One region of the Dietzia sp. Die43 genome, then DNA from elsewhere that is predicted to be linked to it. Evidence: predicted binding sites of a transcription regulator. Region 1 holds the regulator's gene; the other holds the start of a gene.
The links. Region 1 encodes LexA, which represses DNA repair genes until DNA is damaged. Its sites were predicted from a motif close to CGAACANNTGTTCG; they were not measured.
Positions count from the first base shown of each region.

Region 2: NR111_RS14415 (HNH endonuclease signature motif containing protein) is a predicted target of LexA. The motif match lies at 2,049-2,062, and genes of this name have one in related genera.

Region 1 covers NZ_JALJRF010000001.1:209,323-213,739, reverse strand. Annotated here, with positions in the region: gene dapF (diaminopimelate epimerase) at 1-350, shown strand, start outside; gene hflX (GTPase HflX) at 404-1,852, shown strand; gene lexA (transcriptional repressor LexA) at 1,892-2,602, opposite strand; gene NR111_RS00990 (hypothetical protein) at 2,792-3,226, shown strand; gene nrdR (transcriptional regulator NrdR) at 3,338-3,793, shown strand; gene hrpA (ATP-dependent RNA helicase HrpA) at 3,804-4,417, opposite strand, start outside.
Region 2 covers NZ_JALJRF010000017.1:23,335-27,751, reverse strand. Annotated here, with positions in the region: gene NR111_RS14425 (amidohydrolase family protein) at 1-684, opposite strand, end outside; gene NR111_RS14420 (helix-turn-helix domain-containing protein) at 1,020-1,634, shown strand; gene NR111_RS14415 (HNH endonuclease signature motif containing protein) at 2,067-3,701, shown strand; gene NR111_RS14410 (SidA/IucD/PvdA family monooxygenase) at 3,713-4,417, opposite strand, start outside.

The DNA of each region.
Region 1 (4,417 bases):
TGGTCCCCGATCTGGACGCCGCGGGCCTCGCCGGGCTGCCGGTGCAGGAGGCCCCGGTGTATGACCGAGACTTCTTCCCCGACGGCGTCAACGTCGAGATCGCCACCCCGATGGTTGACGGTCGGGTCTCCATGCGGGTCCACGAGCGGGGATCAGGGGAGACCATGTCCTGCGGAACCGGAATCGTCGCGACCGCGGTCGCCGCGCTGGCAGACTCGGGGGAGGCGACGGGCGACGTCGTCGTGGTGGTCCCCGGCGGCGAGGTGGAGGTCTCACTCACCGAGGCCGGGTCCTCGCTCACCGGGCCGTCCACACTCGTCGCCCGCGGTCATTACCACCGTGGTCGGTAGCACACCGTCTCGCACGGGACACCGGGGGGCCCGGTGTGAGAAGATGAACCCGAATGACTACTGATCACACGGCCGCTGACCGGCCGACACGCGACCTCGATCCGTCCATCGGTGATTTCCAGCTCGAGGAGAGATCCTCGATGCGCCGGGTGGCGGGGCTCTCCACCGAACTCCAGGACGTCAACGACGCCGAGTACCGCCAGCTCCGACTCGAACGGGTCGTGCTCGTCGGTGTCTGGACCGAAGGGTCCGCCGCGCAGGCGGACGCCGCGATGGACGAGCTCGCCCAGCTCGCCGAGACCGCGGGATCGGAGGTCTGCGATGCGCTCATCCAGCGCCGCGACAAGCCCGATGCCGCCACATACATCGGGTCGGGCAAGGTCAGCGTCCTCAAGGACGTGATCGCCGCGACCGGCGCGGACACCGTCATCTGCGACGGCGAACTCACCCCTGGACAGTTGCTCGCGCTGGAGAAGGCGGTCAACGTGAAGGTCATCGACCGTACCGCGCTGATCCTCGACATCTTCGCGCAGCACGCCACCAGCCGTGAGGGCAAGGCCCAGGTGACCCTCGCCCAGATGGAGTACATGCTCCCCCGTCTGCGTGGGTGGGGCGAGTCGCTGTCCCGCCAGGCGGGCGGTCGTGCCGGGAGCAACGGCGGCGTCGGCCTCCGTGGCCCGGGTGAGACCAAGATCGAGACCGATCGGCGTCGGATCCGCGAGCGGATGGCCCGTCTGCGCCGGGACATCAAGGGTATGAAGCAGGCCCGGGACACCAAACGGCACCGACGGCGTTCCACTCCGGTGCCATCCATCGCCATCGCCGGATACACGAACGCCGGGAAGTCGAGCCTGCTCAACAGGATCACCGGAGCCGGCGTCCTGGTTCAGAACGCCCTGTTCGCCACACTCGACCCGACCACGCGCAAGGCCGAGTTGCCTGACGGCAGAGCAGTCGTCTTCACGGACACCGTGGGATTCGTCCGACACCTGCCGACCCAGTTGGTCGAGGCGTTCAGGTCCACACTGGAAGAGGTCGTCGACTCCGAGTTGCTCCTCCACGTCGTGGATGGTTCGGATGCCTTCCCGCTCCGCCAGATCGAGGCGGTGCGCAAGGTGATCAACGAGGTGGTCGAGGAGCAGAACGCGGAGCGGCCTCGGGAACTCCTGGTGATCAACAAGATCGACGCCGCGGATCCCGTGGTCCTCACCGAGTTGCACCACGCGCTGCCCGACGCCGTGTTCGTCTCGGCGGTCACCGGGCAGGGTGTCGACGAACTCCTCGAGCGAATCACGCAGATCGTCGCCTCCGGGGACACCGAGGTGACCCTGTCCGTCCCGTACTCCCGCGGGGACGTGGTGTCGCGGGTCCACGCCGAGGGCGCGGTGGTCGAGGAGGAACACACCCAGGACGGAACCCGGCTGGTGGTCCGACTGCCCGCGTCCGTGGCCGGCGAACTGGACGAGTTCGCCGCCCGCGGTCCACATGACGGCGCCGCCTGACCCCTGCGGGGACGGGCGGCGCGTCGTTCGAACCGGGACTCAGAGTTTCCGGAACACTGTCACGACCTTGCCCAGGATCGTCGCGTGCTCGCCCGGAATCGGGCTGAACGACGGATTGTGGGGCAGCAACCAGACTCCGCTCGAGTCGTTCCGGAAAGTCTTGACCGTCGCCTCCCCGTCGATCATGGCGGCGACGATCTCCCCGTTGTCCGCGACGTTCTGCCGCCTGACCACCACGTAGTCGCCATCGCAGATGGCGGCGTCGATCATCGACTCGCCCACGACCTTGAGCATGAACAGATCACCTGAGCCGACGAGGTCCGACGGCAGGGGGAAGATCTCCTCGACGGCTTGCTCCGCGAGGATGGGCCCGCCCGCCGCGATCCGGCCGAGCACGGGGACGTAAACGGGCTCGACCGCTCCGCCCGGACGCTGGGGCTCCGGAGCAGGTGAGCGACGGCCCCGTGACTTCTGCCCCGGGACACCGTGGACGTCGACCGCCCGCGGCTTGTGCGGATCCCGCGTCAGGAAGCCCTTCTTCTCCAGCGTGCGGAGTTGATGCGCCACCGACGACGTGGACTGCAAGCCGACCGCGTCCCCGATCTCCCGGATGCTCGGCGGATAACCACGCTCCTTGACGGTGTCGTGGATGTGGAGCAGAACGCTCTTCTGTCGGTCCGTCAGTGACTCGAAATCGGGCTTCGGCATCTCGTGTGGTCCCTTCGGCGAATGGATGTTCGACGTTGTGATCTGTCTACACCCTAGTGCCAAGGACTGCGGCGCGCCACACAGGTGTTCGAAGAAATTCCTCTGTGAATCGTGACCATGTCGGAGTCGCGTGATACAACTCTAGGGGAGTTCGGATTCGAACAGATGTACTGAGGAACACATACAGGTGTGCGAAGCACCATCGCACACCGTATCGAGTAGGGAGCCACCATGACCGTTGTCGAGCTTCAGTCCCACACACGTCCGGCCGCGCGGTGGACCGAGGTCTGCCCCGACGACCATCGTGGACGGGTCGCGCACCTCGACCGGCCCGGTGACGTGTCGGTGCGGTCCACCCGTGCGCCGCGACGCACCCTGGCCCGACCGGAGGGCAGTCGGCCCGCCGTCACGTCCTCGCGCGCGGAGTATCTCGATCGGCCGCGGATAGCCGCCCGTCCGGCCGCCGTCACGTCGGTCGCCCCGGGTCGCCGTGTGCTCGTGCGCCCGGTCTCCACGGACCGCGTGCGGGCGTGCCACGTCGAGGCACCGGTGTCCACCGGGGTCGTCGACGACGTGCCGGCCTGGGCGCTACTGGCGTGCGGGATCGCATTCGGCGTGATCATGCTTCTCGCAGTGGCCTTCCTCGGTGGACCCGCCTACGCGTGACCGGGCAGCGGGCCTCCTAGAATGGACCGTGGGCGGTGGTCTACCGCCCCCGCGTTTCGTCAGGCACGATCCGGGACGCGTGAACTCCGGTCGACGAAGGGCCCCACGGGAATGTACTGCCCGACATGCCACCACGAGGACTCCCGGGTAATCGACTCACGATCCGTCGACGAGGGTCAGGCGATCCGGCGTCGCCGGGAGTGCCCCCGGTGTGGACACCGGTTCACGACGCTGGAGACGCCTCTGCTGACGGTTCTCAAACGTAACGGGGTGACCGAGGCGTTCAGTCGGGACAAGGTCGTCCGCGGTGTCCGCCGCGCGTGCCAGGGACGATCGGTTGACGAGGACGCTCTGCGTCGCCTCGCCCAACAGGTCGAGGACGCTGTGAGATCCGGCGGTGCGTCCGAGGTTCCCGCCCACGAGATCGGGCTCGCCATCCTGGGCCCTCTGCAGGATCTGGACGAAGTCGCCTACCTGCGGTTCGCGTCCGTGTACAAGCAGTTCAGCTCGGCCGACGACTTCGAACGCGAGATCATCGCCCTCCGGGAGCGCCGCGCGAGCCGCTGACCACGCGGCATCATCGGGACGACCGCGGGGCGAGCGCAGCCGCCACCGCCTTGTCGATCCGCTCTGCCGATACCGGCCGGGCGGTACCAAGCGACTGCGCGAACAGTCCCACCCGGTACTCGGCGAGCATCCACCGCAGGTCCCGGCACGCCCGTGCGCCACCCGGCCGCTGTCGCAGCGCGGCGCACGCCTCCTCGACGATCGACTCGGAGCGGTTCAGCTTCGCCGTGAGTTCGCCGTGCCGGGCGGGTGACTTCTCGGCGAGGTCCAACCGGAGGCCGATTGCCCGTACATGTCGCTCCAGATGTGGAAGCACATCCGAGGGATGGCGCGCGAGGAATCCGCGCCCGACGAGGAAGTCCAGTGAAGGACGGACCTCGTCGGCGACGTCTGCCGGCGCCTCCGCCAGACGGCCCGACACGGACTGGGCGGACATCAGCGCGGGAACCGCCGACGAGATCGCGGACGCCACCGCACCGGGGACCTCCGCCCGCGCAGTGACCTGGAGTTCGTGGAACTCCGCGACCGTGAGAACCGGTGCGCCCTTTCGCCGGGCGATGATCCGCCCACTCGCGGCGAGCGAGGCATCCGACACCAGGGATTCCATCCCGCCGTGCGGGTACT
Region 2 (4,417 bases), on a different contig from region 1:
GATGCCGGTGCCCAGCTCCTCGGCGAGGTCCACCAGCCGGTGCGTCTCGGAGACCGGGTCGGTGGAGATGTGCGGGGCCCCGCCGATGAGGTCGGCGCCGGCCGCGATCGCGGCGCGCGCCCGGTCCGCCGGGTCGACCTCGTTGACCATCACCGAGATCTGCAGGTCCATCACGCCGGCCAGCTCGTCGCGGACGCGGACGAGAGCGCGGACGCCGCGCAGCGGGTCGTGGTCGTCGTGCAGGTCCACGTGGCTGCGCACCGCGGTCGTCCCGTTGGCCACGAGCTTGCGCGCCGCGGCCAGGGCGCGGGCGTGGATCTCGTCCTCGTCGACCGTCGCGGCGTAGGCCCGCCACGCGTCGATCGCGGCGCCCAGATCGCAGCCCGGCGGCCGCGTGGCGCCCCAGCTCAGGGCCTTGTCGAGGTGGGCGTGCGGCTCCGCGGGCGCGGTGAGCACCATGTAGCCGCGGGCGTCGATCACCGATTCGCCCCCGGTAGGACCACCGCGCGTCGGGGTGGCCCCCGCGTCCGTCACGGCCACGACCACCCCGTCGACGATGTCCACGTCGACCACCCGACCGCCCTGCAGTCGCGCCCCCGCGATGCGGTCCACGTGGCGCGCCGCGGCTCGCTCGGCCCCGGCTCCGCGCTGTGCATCGCGCTGTGCCGCTCGTCGTGGTTCCATCGTTCCCCTCCTCTGCCGACTCGTGCGTTCCCCGCCGACCCTCCGACCCGGCCCCTCTCGGCAGCCCGGGCTTTCTGATCGGGTGCGGCACTTGTGCATCCGACCCCGGAGCGGGATAGTGACCCCGGGTATTGATCGGATCAATAATGATGAGTGTGGTGGCCCCGTGTTTCGGCGGCATTACCCCGCTGTTCCGGCGCGGTTCCGGTGTCCGCCGATTCCGCGCCAACGCGACTACCTGCACGAATACCGACCCCGGCAGACCGCGTCCCACCAGATCCCGCCCCGCCAGACCCCGACCCGCCCCAACCCGCCCCGACCGCAAGGGAGGCCCCATGACCACCGCACGAGGCGACTCGCTGGACCGTCTCGGCGCGCGCATCCGGCACCACCGCCGCCAACTCGGACTGACGCTCGTCGAGGTGGCCGACCAGGCCGGGATCTCGCAGCCCTTCCTCAGTCAGATCGAGCGCGGCAAGGCGGCGCCCAGCATGTCCACGCTCGAGGGTCTCGCCCACGCCCTGGGCACGACCCAGGCCCACCTCCTCGACGCGGTCACCGCCGGCGGGGCCTCCGACACCGGCGGACCCGGAGACTCCGGCCGGGACCCGGCCCATTCCGACCGGGTCGACGTCCAGCGCTCCACCGAGGGCGCCACCCTGACCCGGGCGGAGGGCACGGTCGGCGGTCACACCCGACTCCTGCCCGGAGGCCCGGGGGGCACGCAGTTCCTCGAGTTCGTGGAGACCAACCACGTCCCGGGCCGGTTCTTCGAACACCCCGGCCAGGAATGGCTCTACATCACCCGGGGCACCGTCCTGCTCGAGGTCGGCGATTCGCTCACCCGACTCGAGGCGGGCGACGTCGCGAGGTACAACGGCACCCTCCCCCACCGGTGGTACGTCCCCGACGGCGGCGAGGCGTGCCTCATCGTCGCCCGACCGGGTTGACCGCGACCGGGCCGCCCGACCTGCGCCTGACCAGCACGACCACCACGACCACCCACCTCACTGCCCTGGGACATCCCCGCCCCGGCGCCCTCCCTCGCGCGCCGACCTGGGGCGCCCTGCGGGGGCCGAGCAGGGCACCCCAGGTCAGAGCACCCAAGACCGTGCACCGCCCACGGCGCCACACCCTTCACCGAACCAGAAGCCGGACCCGGACCCGGACCCACCACCCCTCCGAGACCGCCCGCACCACGCATGCCCTCTACCTGCGGTGCCCTGCGGAGGGTGCGCAGGGCACCGCAGGTCAGCGGGCGCCGCGGTGATCAGCGACGACGACGAGGCCGGGCATCTCCTCCGTAATGAGATGACACTCGCTCGCGTGTTCGATCCAGTCTCCCTGCCCGCAATGTCAGACCTAGAACATATGGTCGAACCATGACGAGCACCTCCAAGTCCGACGCCCATGATTCCGCCTCCCATGCGGCGATCGTCCCCGATGCCCCCGGCCCGTTCGTGCCGCCTAAGGGGTTCACCACAGCGACGGGTCCCGCCGTCGACGTGATCGTCCCGGAGGCCTACGCCCGGTGGGATCCACATCAACAGCGCGGATATCTCGCCCAACGCCTGATCAACGCGGCCGAAGGACGCACCGTCGCCTTCGCCTACGATTGCGTCCGGGTCGCGGGACAGCGCGACCGCCACCGGGACCCGTGGGAGACCGCCGCCTCGATCGTCAGCGCCTCGATGGCGTTGTCCCGGCACGGCGCCTCGCGTCTGGTCACCACCGCGGTCGAGTTGACCGAGCGGCTCCCCCGTACCGCGGCCCTGCTCGCGACCGGATGGATCGGCATCCTCGCCGCCCACACGATCGCCGAGGAGACCGCGATGGTCTCCGATGAGCTCATGCCCGAACTCGACAGGCGGATCAGTGCGGCACTGGCTCCCACAAGGCGCCGCACACACCCGCCGAGACTCGGCCCGCTACGAAAGATGCTCACCAAGACCGTCTCGGCGTGCGACCCGGTCGGGGCCGACGCCAGGGCGAGGGAGGCGCGGCGGGACCAGGACGTCGAGATGGTGCCGCTGGCCGACGACAGGGCCCTCATCACAGCGCACCTCACCGCGGAGACCGCCGTGGAGATCGCCGACCGTATCGAGGCCCTCGCGCGCACCGCCTCCGAGGACGACCCGCGTTCTCTCGGTGAGTTGCGTGCCGCGGGCCTACTAGCGCTGAGTCGCGGGTGGGCCTGCCTGCCCGACGTCGACGGCGAACACCCCGGTGACCCGGACGGACAGGCGGCCGCTCGGCGGGTGACCATCTACGCCTACGACGACGGCAGTCCGGACAACCGTGGCCTCACGCTGGCCGGCTACGGGCCGATCACCGGTCACACCGCCGACCAGCTGGAGCGCAGCGCTCGTCGCCGGATCGACTCACTGGCAGATCTCGCGGACCCCGACTGCTACGCGGCCCGGCGGTACACGCCCTCCGAGGCGTTGGCACGCTTCTGCAAGGGCCGCGACGGCACCTGTGTCTTCCCCGGGTGCCACACGCCGGCCGAGAAGACCGACCTCGACCACATCATCCCGTTCGACCATGACAACCCGGAGTGCGGCGGGCACACCACGTCCGATGATCTCGGCTCCCTCTGCCGCTTCCACCACCGACTCAAGACCGAGGGAATCTGGGCTTACTACCGGGACATCGACGGAACCTACGTCTGGCTCCACGGCCCCAATCACCCGAAGGCCGATCCGGGAACGCGCATCACGACGGCCCCCGGTGGACCGCTGGCCGCGCTCGCCCCGCCGCGGCATCCGGAGTCCAGCCGACGGCAGCAGAACGCGGCCGAAGCCGGCAGGACCGGCAGCGGCTCACCGGCGTCGAGGAGGCGCCCCCACCTGCGTCACCGCCGCGCGGCGGAGCGCAGCAGACTGCGAGCCCAGGCGCACCATCGTCAACAGGAACCCCGGTCAGGGCGCCCGCCGCGCTCAGCTCCCCCGCAGGATGACCGGCCCCAGCAGGACCAGCCGCGGTCCTCGGCGTTCGACGATGAGCCGCCGTTCTGATGGCGGGGCCGTCAGTAGCGGGGTCTCGTCGGGTACCAGCCGTCGTCGGGGCGGTGCGGGCCGATCGACCGGACCTCGCGGAACTCGAAGCCCGCGAAGTCGTCCGCGAGGCGGTCCCAGTTCTCGCGAGTGATCGCGGTGGTGACCGCCCCCGCGATGCGACCGACACCTCCGTAGATGCCGGACAGCTGGTTTCCGGTGACGCCCATGGACGTGCGCGCGCCGGTCGAGAAGTGGTGCAGCCTGGTCACCCAGGGCGCGGAGCCCGGTCGGCGTTCGGTGAACTCGAAACCCGGTCCGAGGTAGGGGTTGCGTCCTGCCGGGTGGTCGGCGGCGAAGTCGTGCACGTCGGCCCACAGGGCGATGTCGTCGACGAACTCCGCGAGCTCCGGGCGCAGTCGCAGGTCGACCTCGTACCCGGTCGCTGCGATCACCACATCGGCGTGGAACCGGCCGGCGGGGGTGTCGATGGCGAGCTCGGTCCCGCCCGCGCCGTCGTCGACCACCGCGACCGAGTCCCAGGCACAGCCTGTGCGCAGTGCGAAGTCGGGATGGGCGAAGCACCGCCACACCGTGTGCTGGGTCGGCGGCTGCGGCAAGCCCCCGCTGAACAGGGTGAAGTCCCACTTCGCGCGATCGTCGAGGTCGTAGAAGCGTTCCTGCATGCCGGGGAACTCCATCCACCGCAGCGGGTTGGAGTCCGGGACGGTGTCCCG